4 regions of the Mesorhizobium sp. P2_F8 genome follow, and region 1 is predicted to be linked to each of the others. Evidence: riboswitches for the same ligand, from Rfam matches in the RefSeq annotation. Region 1 holds a riboswitch; each other region holds the start of a gene.
The links. A riboswitch is a leader RNA that binds a small molecule or an ion and turns the genes downstream of it on or off. The one in region 1 is predicted to bind cobalamin.
Positions count from the first base shown of each region.

Region 2: it holds a riboswitch for cobalamin, as region 1 does, so the genes downstream of both, AC1DZP_RS28470 (DUF1636 family protein) here and AC1DZP_RS11695 (aromatic ring-hydroxylating oxygenase subunit alpha) in region 1, are expected to answer to the same signal.
Region 3: it holds a riboswitch for cobalamin, as region 1 does, so the genes downstream of both, AC1DZP_RS28675 (CbtB domain-containing protein) here and AC1DZP_RS11695 (aromatic ring-hydroxylating oxygenase subunit alpha) in region 1, are expected to answer to the same signal.
Region 4: it holds a riboswitch for cobalamin, as region 1 does, so the genes downstream of both, bluB (5,6-dimethylbenzimidazole synthase) here and AC1DZP_RS11695 (aromatic ring-hydroxylating oxygenase subunit alpha) in region 1, are expected to answer to the same signal.

Region 1 is NZ_JBFUFB010000004.1:192,861-196,060, reverse strand. Features, by position in the region: gene AC1DZP_RS11695 (aromatic ring-hydroxylating oxygenase subunit alpha) at 16-1,263, opposite strand; cobalamin riboswitch at 1,378-1,579, opposite strand; gene AC1DZP_RS11690 (DUF680 domain-containing protein) at 2,091-2,291, shown strand; gene AC1DZP_RS11685 (DUF680 domain-containing protein) at 2,361-2,600, shown strand; gene AC1DZP_RS11680 (ABC transporter ATP-binding protein) at 2,676-3,200, opposite strand, start outside.
Region 2 is NZ_JBFUFB010000014.1:30,851-34,050, forward strand. Features, by position in the region: gene cobN (cobaltochelatase subunit CobN) at 1-555, opposite strand, end outside; gene cobW (cobalamin biosynthesis protein CobW) at 574-1,611, opposite strand; gene AC1DZP_RS28470 (DUF1636 family protein) at 1,614-2,042, opposite strand; cobalamin riboswitch at 2,082-2,287, opposite strand; gene AC1DZP_RS28475 (winged helix-turn-helix domain-containing protein) at 2,317-3,200, opposite strand, start outside.
Region 3 is NZ_JBFUFB010000014.1:75,738-78,937, reverse strand. Features, by position in the region: gene cobU (bifunctional adenosylcobinamide kinase/adenosylcobinamide-phosphate guanylyltransferase) at 1-444, opposite strand, end outside; gene AC1DZP_RS28680 (CbtA family protein) at 437-1,240, opposite strand; gene AC1DZP_RS28675 (CbtB domain-containing protein) at 1,256-1,435, opposite strand; cobalamin riboswitch at 1,472-1,669, opposite strand; gene AC1DZP_RS28670 (aromatic ring-hydroxylating oxygenase subunit alpha) at 1,810-2,985, shown strand; gene AC1DZP_RS28665 (MFS transporter) at 2,989-3,200, opposite strand, start outside.
Region 4 is NZ_JBFUFB010000016.1:62,736-65,935, forward strand. Features, by position in the region: gene AC1DZP_RS29965 (exodeoxyribonuclease VII small subunit) at 1-231, opposite strand, end outside; gene AC1DZP_RS29970 (histone deacetylase family protein) at 235-1,161, opposite strand; cobalamin riboswitch at 1,283-1,462, shown strand; partial or broken gene bluB (5,6-dimethylbenzimidazole synthase) at 1,523-2,140, shown strand; gene AC1DZP_RS29980 (hypothetical protein) at 2,257-3,200, opposite strand, start outside.

The DNA.
Region 1 (3,200 bases):
CTTGGGCGACATGCACTAGGCAACGCTGCGCAGCGCCGGCCGGCCACCTTCGGCAAGGCGCGGGCCGATGAACGACGCGTACCACTCGACGAACTGGATGACGCCACCCTCATGCAGCTCCGAATAAGGGCCGGGCTCGTAGGCGGGCGACAGGATGCCGAAGGCGTTTTCCTCGACGATCCGCCGGTCCTGGTCGTTGGTCTCGGTCCAGACGTGGGTGAGTTCGTCGAGATCGTAATCGACGCCTTCGACCGCATCCTTGTGAACCAGCCATTTGGTTGTCACCGCGGTCTCCGTGGCGCTGATCGGCAACACCCGGAAGGTGACGGCGTGGTCGCCCAGAATGTGGTTCCAGGTCGTCGGATAGTGATAGAGCAGCAAGGAACCGATGCTGTCGGTTGAAACGCTGTCGGACAGGTTCTTCTTGACCGCACGCTTTCCCGTCATCGTGTAGCTGACGGCATTGCGCAGCAGCGGCGCGCGGGTGGCGCGGTACTGTCCGGCCGGGTCGATGCGGAATTTGCTCGGCAGGCCGGCCGCTTCGCATTTCGCCCAGTGCGCAAGCATTTCCGGGTCGCTGTCGGCGCCTTGCACGCCGGTCACCGTGGGTGCCTCTGGAAAAGTCTTGCAGAGCTCCGGATGATTGCCGGCGCAATGATAGCACTCGCGGTTGTTTTCCCAGACCAGCTTCCAGTTGCCCTTCTCGACAATGGTCGACTCGAACGCCACCTTGGCCTCGCGCAGCCGGTGCGGCAAAAGGTAGGGCTCGATCATTGCGCGCATCGGTGCGAAATCCGCCGGCTCCTTGGCCAGGCAGATGAAAATGTAGCCACCGACGCTTTGGCAGGCGACTGGCTTCAAGCCGAACTGGCTCTTGTCGAAACCGTCGGCCATCTGCCTGGCAAACAAGAGCCTTCCGTCCAGCTCGTAGGTCCATTGGTGATAGGGGCAGACCAGCTTTGCCGCCGTGCCCTTGTCGGAATTGCAGACGCGGCTGCCGCGATGGCGGCAGGAATTGTGGAAGGCGTTGATATTGCCCTTCTGGTCGCGGACAAGCACGACTGGATAGTCGCCAATCTGCGCCGTGATGTAGCTGCCCGGCTTCGGCAGCTCGCAATCATGACCGATGAACAGCCAGTCGCGATACCAGATCAGCTCCATGTCGAGCTTGAAATAGTCTGGATCGGTGTAGAAGGGCTGTTCCAGCGAAAAGCCTTGCCGGCGGCCGCTCAAGAGCCTCAGCATGTCGTTGCGAGCATCCATGTCCTGTCCTCGTTTCTAAGGACTGAACTGGTGGTGACGGAGGAAGGATTGGACGCAGGCCGGCGATGCGCCGGACATGCACTATCCGCCTCTTGACCGCCCACCGCGATCAGTCGAGTCTAGACATCTCGGGCTGGTTTCCGGGCTCTGGAGTTGTCCTTGCGGACCATCGCGACACCTTCCCAGGCGTTTGCCCAGTGGTCTCCCGTTGCGACTTGAACTCCACCACCGTTGCGGGGGCAGCGCCGGATTCTGACCGGCTTCCCAATTCTCCGCCTCGTCGTCACGAAGCGGCACCTGAGATGACATGATCTAATCACGATCGCGGGCGCGTCATCGGCATGAAAACGACATCGTATCCATGCGGCGCGACACGCTTGCGAAACGTTCCGGTCGGTGATCGCGAAGCGGAAGCCTATCTCTTGGGCAACCATAGCCGGCTCCAATCTCGTCGAAACTGACCCCTTGCCAGGAAGCAAAAAAGGTTAATGTTATCGAAAAGTGACTATTAGCTGCCGCTAAAATCGAACCGAACGGTTCGTTTCTGTTGACGGTGCGTGCAGGAGGTGTGAACGCTGGGCCTCCGACACAGTTGGTGATCGGGGTACCTGTTTCGTACAACTCTTTGATATAACTTGGAAAAACATTGAGTGTGGAAACCCCCGGCGCAATTTCAAGTGGTGGATTCTTGGTCCACGCGGAACAACTTCGTGATTGGAAATGGCTGGATGGCTCTCCCACATCGGGGCTGTCCGAACGACGCGATTTCTTCCCAAGACACGCCGCTAGACGGACGGCAAAAATAAGAAATACTGGAGTACCAAAAAATGAAAAAGATCATCCTCACTGCCGCCGCCCTTCTGGCCATTTCCGGCAGCGCCTTCGCGAACAGCGACCACTATGGTTCGAATGCCTCGGCAGCCACCGCTGCTGTCGACAGCTCGTACACCGCTTCGACCAAGAAGTCGGAGCCGGCTGCTCAGACGCCTGCCCAGGGTAGCAACCGCAACCTCTTCGGCAATAACTAACAGCCGATTCCCAGAAGGCGGCGGGCTCTCCCGCCGTCCTGGCGAAATCCAGAATTCAGGAGATTTGAAATGAAGAAGATCATGCTTGCTGCCGCCGCCGTCGTGGCGATCTCCGGCAGCGCTTTCGCCGCCAGCGACAACTACGGTTCGAATGGCGCCAACCAGCCTGCCGTCGGTTCGGTTGACAACTCTCAAACGGGCTCGATCCGCAACAGCGGTGGTTTCGTCGGCAAGCTGCTCAATTCGTCGGGTGACGTAGAGAGGTCCGCCCCTCAGAGCGCCGACCGCGACCTCTTCGGCAATCGCTAACAGCCGAAGTTGATTTCCAAAAAAGAGCGGCGGGCCTGGCCCGCCGCTCTTTTCGTGTCGAGACTTGGTTCTGTCTCAAGCCGCCTTTACTTCCGGCTGACGGAGCGAGAAGGAGTGCCCGTCCGCGTCGAAGATGTGAAGGTCGTTGGCGTCCGCGCTCAGCCGCAGCGTCGCACCGCGCTTGACCTCGACATTGCCAGGCAGCTTGGTCACCAGCGGCAGGTCGGCGCGGCCGATGTCGACATAGACAAGCTGGACTTCGCCGAGTTGTTCGACATAGTCGACCGTTCCCTCGAACAGATACTCCGTGCCGCTGGCGATGATCAGATCTTCCGGCCGCACGCCGAAACTCACCGCGGCACCCTTTGCCGAAGCCGGCGTTGCGATCGGCACGCTTGCCTTGCGGCCGCCGACATGGCTGACGACGGTCGGGTTTCCGGTCTTGTCGATGGTCGCCGGCAGGATGTTCATGGCCGGCGAGCCGATGAACTGGGCGACAAACAAATTGCCGGGCTTCTTGTAGAGGTCCATCGGCGTGCCGACCTGCTCGATATGGCCTTCCTTGAGCACCACGATGCGATCGGCCAGCGTCATCGCCTC
Region 2 (3,200 bases), on a different contig from region 1:
GCCGCGGCCCGGCTCATAGTAGCCGGCCTTCGGTACCGCGACAGGCGCCGAAATTGTTGCTTCAGACCCTGCCAGCCGCGCCAGCTTCTGCACCAGCGCGCTCATATTGGCCGGACCGCCCTCGCGAAAATAGTCGAGCAGGCCGTCCAGTTCCTCGCGCGGCAGTGTCGAGGCTTCGATCAGGCGCAGATCCTCGTCTCGGCATTCGCCGGGCAGCAGCGCCAGTTTTATGCCGCGCGCGCGGGCGGTCGAGGCAAGCTGGTCGCAGCCGTAGCGCCACCAGTCGTAGCCGCCGAGGATGCGCACGAGGATGACTCTGGCATGGCGGGCGACGCTGTCGATCCAGAGGTCGACGGACATCGGATGACGCAGGTCGCGCAAGGCCGCCAGCCGCATCGAGGGCAGGCGCTCGGCATCGGCCTTCCATGCCGCCGCCAGTCCGGCGAGATCGCTGTCGGTGAAGGACAGGGCCACGATATCCGCCGGCGTCTGCCGCAGATCGACCGGCTCGGCGAGATCGTCGAGCGAGGCGGAGGTCGTGGTGAGGATGTGCATCGCCGCCCGTGGTTTGCGTCAGCCGGCGAGTATACGCTCGATCGCCGGGCGGTTCAGCCCCTTCAGGCCGATGACGACGAGGCGCGAGCGGCGGTCATCCCCGGCCGTCCAGGCCCGGTCGTAGTAGTGATTGACGCGCGGTCCTACGGCCTGCAGCAAGAGCCGCATCGGCTTGCCGCCGACCTCGACGAAGCCTTTAACGCGCAGCACGTTTTCTTCCTCGGCGGCGGTGGCGACGCGCTTTGCCAACTCGTCCGGACTGGCGACCGAGGCAATGTCGATGACGAAAGAATCGAAGTCGTCGTGCTCGTGGTCGAGTTCGTCGTCGTGGTGGGTCTTGCGGTTCTCGATATCGTCCTCGACGGCAAGGCCAAGACCAAGCAGCACCGACGGATCGACCTTGCCTTGCGAAGTCGGCACGATCTTCACGGCGCGAGCGATGTGCTCGTTGATGATGGCGTTGGCGCGGGTGGACCCAGCCGCGTCCATCAGGTCACTCTTCGACAGGATGATCAGGTCGGCGCAGGCGATCTGGTCCTCGAACACTTCCTCGACCGGGTCGTCGTGATCGAGCGTCTCATCCTGGGCGCGCTGTGCCTGAAGTGCGTCCATGTCATTGGCGACGCGGCCCTCGGCGAGTGCGGGACCGTCGACGACGGCGATGACACCATCGACCGTCACGCGGCTCTTCACCGTCGGCCACTGAAAGGCCTGGACCAGTGGCTTGGGCAGAGCCAGGCCCGAGGTCTCGATCAGGATGTGGTCGACCTTCGGCGTCAGCGACAGGATCTGGTCGAGCGCCGGCACGAAATCGTCGGCAACGGTGCAGCAGATGCAGCCATTGGCCAGTTCGACGATGTTTTCCTCGGGGCAGGTGTCGATGCCGCAGCCCTTCAGGATTTCGCCGTCGATGCCGATGTCACCGAACTCATTGACGATGATGGCGATCCGCTTGCCGCCGGCGTTTTCCAGGAGATGGCGGATCAGCGTCGTCTTGCCGGCGCCGAGGAAGCCGGTGACGACGGTGCAGGGGACGCGGGAGACGGAGGCAGTCATGATCAGTCCTTCAGCAGGTCGAGGGGAGGGATGCGGGCCACGAGGCCGCGCTTGAGGCTATCGGGACGGCCGCGCCACGGGATCAGGCCGTCGGTCGAGGTGGCGAAGAGTTTTGCGCCGGTGACGAGGTCGGCGCCGCTGGTCGCAGTCAGGTCGCCGAAGACGTAGCTCCAGCAACCATCGCGCAGGATGGCGGCACTGAGCCGGCGCTTGCAATTGCCGAGGCATTCGACGCTGCGGACGCGGATGTCTTCGCCAGAGGCGGCGCGGCGCGTGTCGTCCGCAAGCAGTTCGCCGGCGCGGGGATGGGCATCTGAACCGGTTTCATCGCGACAGGAGGCACAGACGATCACGGTCACGCCGGCAAGGGCATCGTTCTCGCCGGACGAATTGTCCGCTTTGCCAGCGGAAAAACTGCTGTCGTGGTCCAAAAATCGGGCTCCTTGCCCGGAAACCCGCCGGGCGATCGGATTCTACAGTCGCAGACGGCAGGTCTCCTGGCTCGCGGGTCATCGCCTTGGGTAGCCGCCTTCCCGGGAATACCCCAGTGGCTTTCGGCCTTGGCTCTTCGCTTACAGTTGCGGGGACAGCCGCGGATTTGAAATCGGAATTTCGCACCGCATTCCCTCTTGGCTCCTCTCGTTGAAGAGAAGAGACCGTCTGCAGCGGATTTAGGCTTTTGCGGGCAGTGGTGTCAACGTGGGCTTACGACACGCTCAGGTCGGCCAGCGCCGGACCCAAATCGCCGGCTGATGTCACCTCTATACGTTCAAGGCCGAGCCAGCCCTGCATCTGCTTCAATTCATCGAAGAGTTCTGCAGCGGTTTCAGGCGGCGCGCCCGGCTCGGCGTAGGCCGCATGGACGCGCAGAACACTGGCGGGGCGATCGGCCTTGAGGTCGACGCGGCCGACGATCCGGTCGCCGAGCAGGAACGGCAGCACGTAGTAGCCATACTGGCGTTTATCGGCCGGGGTATAGATCTCGATGCGATAGTGGAAATCGAACAGCCGCTCCGTGCGCGACCGTTCGAAGACGACCGGATCGAACGGCGCCAGCAAAGCGCGGGCCTCGATTTTTCGTGGCAAACGCGCGTCTTTATGAAGATAGGCCGGCTTGTCCCAGCCTTCGACACGCACAGGCAGCAGTTCGCCTGTTTCAACCAGTTCCTCCAGTCGGCCCTTCATGTCGGCGGGCGACAGGCGGAAATAGTCGCGCAGGTCGCCTGATGTCGCGATGCCGTGGGCTCGGGCGGAAATGCGCAGCAATTCGCGGTGCGCGTCCTCGGCGGCGGGCACCGGCAGGTCGAGGATCGCTTGCGGCAGCACGCGCTCCGGCAGATCGTAGAACCGCTCGAAACCGCGACGGTGCGCCGTTGTGATGCGTCCGGCCCAGAACAGCCATTCGAAGGCGTGCTTGGCATGGCTCCAGCCCCACCAGCCGCCCGAGCCTTTCTGGCCTTCGAGCGCGGAAGCGGCGATCGGCCCGCGCTCGACGACCTCGCGATAGATCTGTTCGATGTAGCCAGCGTGTTCGCGGCCCCATTTGGCGAGGCCGAGATACATTTCGTCGCCGCGCTCGGCCCGCTGCA
Region 3 (3,200 bases), on a different contig from region 1:
GAGCCGACCGGCGGCATCGCGAAAACGGCGCGCCAGCGCGTTGTCAGGCACGATCCCTTGGCCGACTTCATTGGACACGACGAACCAGGGCCCGCGCGGCCGCGACAGCACGTCCGCCAGCCGACGGCACTCAAGGTCGAGGTCGTGTTCGGCCAGCATATGATTGGTCAGCCACAGTGTCAGGCAGTCGACAAGCACCGGCCGGTCGTCCGGCAGGGCCTCAAGCGTGCCGGCGAGATCGAGCGGTGCGTCGATGGTCGCCCAGCCCTCGCCGCGCCGCGAGCGGTGCAACGCGATACGCTCACGCATTTCGTCATCATAGGCTTGGGCCGTGGCGATATAGGTCCATGGCGAGGGTAGAACCGTCGCCWGGGTTTCGGCATGCGCGCTCTTGCCGGAGCGCGCACCGCCGATGATGAAGGTCAGCTTGCTGCGATCAGGCAAAGCTGTCGCGCAGGCTGGTCGCGGTGCCGGTGAAGCGGCCGCGCACCACGCCGACGACGGCGCCGAGCACCAGCCAGAACACCAGGTTGGTCACCGTAACCGCCACCACGAACTGGTGGTGCAGGCCTTCCGGGATCGGCGTCTCGAAACTGTCGGGCTGCGGTGCGCCGACAATATGCGGCGCGACGATCAGCAGGACGGCAAGGATCGCAAGCGGCAGCGACTTGCGGAACGCGATCAGGCCGAGACCAGCCGCGGTCGCCACCACCGTCGCCCACCACCAGATCTGGCGCTGCGTGAGATCGGCCGCCGGCATCGCGGGTAATTCCGGTGGCAGGCCGAGGCCCGGTGCCAGCGTGAACACGGCAAAGCCTGCCAGACCCCAGAACACGCCCTGGCGCCAATTGCCGATGCCGCCGGCGAATTCGGAAACCGCGACCAGGATCAGCGCAAAACCGATTCCGGTGACGATATTGGCAACCACGCTGAAGGCGAAACGCTCGAAACCGTCGGCCGGCGCCCAGCCTTCGTCTTCCGCCGCCGGAGCGGCTGCTTCCGCCGGCGCCGGGGCGGCAGAGCTCATCGCATTCCCCGCCGGAGCGGCTGTGCTCATTGCGCTGGAATCGGTTGCGGCCGGAGCGGCATGGTCATGGTGATGGCCGCCGCCGGCCTGTTCGTAGACTTCCGCCTTGAGGATCAGCGGCACGGTGGCATAGGCCTGCAGGCAGGCGAGAACGACGCCGGCCACGAGCCCTGCGATCGCCGCGATGAACACGACGTTGCGAAACAGGTTCATGATGTCAAATCCTCGTCAGTGGCAGGGAAACGCCATCGAATGGCGATAGTCGTGAGCCGCATTGTGGACCGCATCGATATGCGAGAAGCCGACAAAGCCGACGACGAAGATGCCGAGCAGCGCCACCAGTGCAAGCTGCATGAAGCGCGACTGCGAGGAGACGGAGGCGCCGAGGGAGACGGAAGCGGTAGTCATGTTTTGTCCTTTCACCCTCCACCCGAGGGCATCGAAGTCAGTTTCCTGTCGCCGGCAGGTCTCCTGGCTCGCGGATCAGCGCCCTTCCCCACCTTCCCGAAGAGAAACCTTCAGTGGCATATGGAGAGGACTACCGCACACAGTTGCGGGGGCAGCCACGGCATTGGGCCAACAAGTCCGCCCGCACCGCATTCCCTCTTGGCTCCAAACGGAACCGACGACAACGCGACTATAGGGAAAATCGCCGCGACCGGCAAACCAAATTCCGCCGACAACCAGCGCGATTGCGCCATGCAGATAAATCGGTTCTCCGGCACAACAATTGACAATTCCCATGGTCGGGTGTCGGCTGACAAATCCACAGGAAGCCAGCCATGCAGCCCATTGCCAGCGAGCGCGATCCTTACAACGGCCTGACCCGGGCCGAACCGACGCTGCCATCGTCGGCCTATTGGGATGCGGACAGTTATCAGCGCGATCTCGACGCCATCTGGTACAAAAGCTGGTTGCTCGTCTGCCGCCAGGCCGACCTTGCGCAGCCGCTTTCATTCCGCACCTTCCGCGTCGGCACGCAGGAAATCGTCGTGCTCCGAGACGAAACCGGCGAACTGCGCGCCTTCCACAACACGTGCCGCCATCGCGGCTCGCAGCTTTGCCAGGAAAGCGAAGGCCGGCTGAAGGCTCGGCTCATCACCTGCCCATACCATGCCTGGTCCTATTCGCTGCGCGGCGATCTCGTGCGCGTGCCGTCGAAATCGCTGCCGGAAGGCTTCGACAAGGCAAATCATCCGCTCTATCGCGTGGCACTCTCGGTGTGGCGCGGTTTTGTCTTCGTCAATCTGCAGGAGGACGCCGCCGGCTCGGCGGAAACATCCTTCGATCCAGCGTCCGGCAGTCTCAGCAACTGGCCGCTGGAAACGCTTGTTACCGGCCATGTGCTGCGCAAGGTGATGAACTGCAACTGGAAGGTCTTTTGGGAGAACTTCAACGAGTGCCTGCATTGTCCGGGCGTCCACAAGGACCTGTCGCGGCTGGTGCCGATCTATGGCCGCGGCCTGATGGGTCGCCATGACGATCCCGAATGGTCCCGCCACGCCGACAATGACGCGCCGGAGTTTTCCGGCGGCCTGCGCGCCGGCGCGCAGACATGGTCGCGCGACGGACAGGCGCATGGGCCGGTCTTCACCGGCCTCACATCAGCCGAACGCGCCGCCGGCCAGACCTACGCCACCAACCTGCCGTCGATGTTCATCGTCGGGCATGTCGACTATATCAGGACCGTGCGGCTGGTGCCGCTTGGCCCCGAGCAGACCGAGCTTGTCGCCGAATGGCTGTTTGCGCCCGAGGCGCTTGATGCAACCGACATCGACAACATCGTCGCCTTCGGCAAACAGGTGCTGGAGGAGGATGCAGGGATCTGCGAGGTCAACCAGAAAGGCTTGCGCTCGATGCGCCACGCGGCCGGCGTGCTGATGCCCGAGGAGTACGACCTGCACCGCTTCCACAACTGGATCCGCGAACGGCACGCAGCGGCTACCCCCAAGCCCTGATGATCACAGCGATTTCGGCAGGTATCGCCACGTCACGAAGCCGCAGACCGCCGCCAGCAGGCCGAGCGTGACGAACACCGAGCCCAGCCCGAAGAACGCCAGCACCACCGAATAGACCAGCGGCGGCGTCAGTTCGGAAAAGTCGAGATAGGTCCGGTAGACCGCAGCCATCTGCGACCTTTCATAGGATCGTACCGAGCGCATGAAGGCGGTCG
Region 4 (3,200 bases), on a different contig from region 1:
GGTTCCAACCGGCTTGCCGTCGCGCGACAGCCTGATCTTCTCGACCTTGTCCTCGGCGGCCTTCAGCAGCCGGTCGCAATGCGCCTTCAGCGCCTCGCCGCGCTCATAGATCCTGATCGACTGGTCGAGCGGCACGTCGCCACGCTCCAGATCATCGACGATCTTTTCCAGCGCGTCGAGTGCCTGCTCGAAGCTCATCGCCTTGACGTCTTCGTTGGTCTCTCCAGCCATCATTCACCCTTTCATCAGTCGCCCGACATGGGCGGCGACCGAAAATGCCAGTCCCTGCAGATCGTAGCCACCCTCGAGCAGGCTGACGAGCCGGTTGCCGCTGTGGCGTGTGGCGCGCTGCATCAGCTGGCCGGTCGCCCAGTCGAAATCATCCTCGGTCAGATTGATCTCGGCCAGCGGATCGCGATGGTGCGCGTCGAACCCCGCCGAAATGATGATCAGGTCGGGCGCGAAATTGTCGAGCGCCGGCAGGATACGCGACAGCAAGGCATCGCGAAAAACCTCGCTGCCGGTCTGCGGCGCCAGCGGCGCGTTGACGATGTTGCCGGCGCCGGTCTCGCTCTTCGCCCCGGTGCCGGGATAAAGCGGCATCTGGTGCGTCGAGCAATAGAGCACCGACGGATCGTCCCAGAAAATGTCCTGCGTGCCGTTGCCGTGATGGACGTCCCAGTCGACGACCGCAACGCGCTCGACGCCATGTTTCTTCTGCGCATAGCGCGCGGCGATCGCCGCCGTGTTGAAGAGGCAGAAGCCCATGGCCGTGGTTTTTTCGGCATGGTGGCCGGGCGGCCGCGCGGCGACGAAGACGTTGTCGGCGCGGCCGGCAAAGACATCGTCTACGGCGGCGTTGGCGGCGCCGATCGCGGTTATCGCCGCTTGCCAGCTCTTCGGGCTGACTGACGTGTCGGCGTCGATGCGGGCGATGCCCTCGTCGGGAATGGCGGCGCGGACGCGGGCGACGAAATCGGCGGGATGCGCGTAGAGAATGGTGGCCTCGTCGCCTTCCGGCGCCTTGATGCGATCGAGCGCGACAAAAGCTTCATCGTCAAGCACCCGCTCGATGGCGCGCAAGCGATCCGGCCGCTCAGGGTGACCGGGGGGCGTGATGTGCTCAAGGAAGATCGGATGGGTATAGAGACGTGTGGTCATCTTCCCTATCTAGTGCCCCGACGTCGCGATGGCCATGCGTTGTGGCCTGATGGCTGGGGAAAATCACACATGCGTCCATTGGTGTCGCTGCAGGCATTGGCGTCGTCAGCGCTTCGGCGTAAGGTCGCCGCCACTGCCTGGTGCCCGCCGCAAGCGGGAGAATCGGGAACACGGTTGAACTCCGTGGCGTGCCCAACGCTGTAAGGGGGACCGCGCCGGTAAATGCCACTGTCGATGACGGGAAGGCACCGGACGCGGGTTGATCCCAAGCCAGAAGACCGGCCTGGCAGGCATCGTCATCCGCATGGTCAGGCGGAAGACATCCACAGCAATCGCAAGGGGACACGCGATGCCAACACACATGACCGCCTCTGTTGGCGACGGATTTGACCAGAGTGCGCGCGATGCGGTCTATCGCGCCATGTTCACGCGGCGCGACGTGCGCGGCCATTTCCTGCCAGCCCCGCTCGACGATGAGGTGCTGGCGCGGCTGCTGCTTGCCGCGCACCATGCGCCGTCGGTCGGCTTCATGCAGCCTTGGAATTTCATCGTCATTCGCGATGCCGAGCGACGGGAAAAAGTGCGTGACCTGTTCCTGGCGGCGCGAGAGCAGGAACTGCCGGCCATCGCGGAAGAACGACAGGCGCTCTACCGCAAGCTCAAGCTGGAAGGCATCTGCGAAAGCGCGCTCAACATCTGCATCACCTGCGACCGGCAGCGTTCGAAGGGTTCGCCGCTGGGGCGCTGGCACAATCCGGAGATGGACCTCTACAGCACGGTTTGCGCGGTGCAGAACTTCTGGCTGGCGGCGCGCGCCGAGGGTGTCGGGGTCGGCTGGGTCAGCATCATCGAGGCGCAGGCATTGAAAAGCCTGCTGTCAATTCCCGAGCATGTTACGCCGGTCGCCTATCTCTGCGTCGGCCGTGTTTCCGAGTTCGCGCCAAAGCCGGACCTCGAAGCGCATGGCTGGGGCCGCCGCTTGCCGCTGCCGGAACTGATCATGAGCGAGACCTTTTGCGGGCAAGGTGAAGCGTTGCTCAAATCGACCGTGGCGCGCCTCAACGGGGTCGATGCCGCGCCGGCGACCACTGCCGATCAGCGCGTCGCGCCGGCCGTGCCCCAGCGCGAACCGCCGAAGGAGGCCAGCGCCTTGTCCTTGAGTTCCCTGAACTTCGACGACGCTTCGGCTAGCCGGGCGTCCCAGGCGGGATCGGGCACCTGGCCCTCAATGGTCCTGAAATAGACCTGCATCAGGCAGGCGATGGCGAAGGGTTCGATGAACGCCGCCTTGAAGGCCCAGGCGAAGACGATGGCGAGCACGAAAGCCCAGCCGGCAAGCTGCCCGGGCATGAGGAAAAGAATGGCGCCGGCAGGCGCCAGCATCAGCAGGAAGATAACGAACGAGACGCCCCACATGATGACCGCCAGCCAAACGGCGTTCTTGACCATGATCTTGCCGTTCTGGGCATAGAGCACGACGCCTTGGCGGGCAGTCTCGAACGGCGAGGCTGAATTGATGCGGATGTTGTAGCCAAGGATGATCTCGTCGACAAAGGTCAGCGACAGGCGGATCACCGTGTTGATGAAGCTGACTAGGCCGCCCAGGCCCGGGATCGGCAGGAAAGCGGCGATGCCGCCGAGCAGCCCGGTGATGGCGCGAATGGCGCCCTTGACCAGCTGGTCGACGACGAAAAGGATGTTGGCCTCGGCAAAACGCTGGGTCACGATGTCCTTGGCATAGGCAATCTGGTTCTGGCCGTCGGGAATGTCGCGGCCGTCGACCAGGTGGACCATGACCGCGACATGGCCGGCCTTGACGACATAAAGGATGTATTCGCGGATCCAGTAGACGGCGATCGAGACGATGCCGAAGCCGACCACGCCGCCCCACAGGGCAAAGGACAGCGGCCCGTCCGGGTCGGTGGAGATATGGCCAACGCCGTAGCCAACGGAGGCGCCCGTGCCGGTCGCGACGATATAGGCCAGCGTGATGCCGAAATAGACGATCATGCGAAAGACAATGAAGGGCCAGGTCCGCA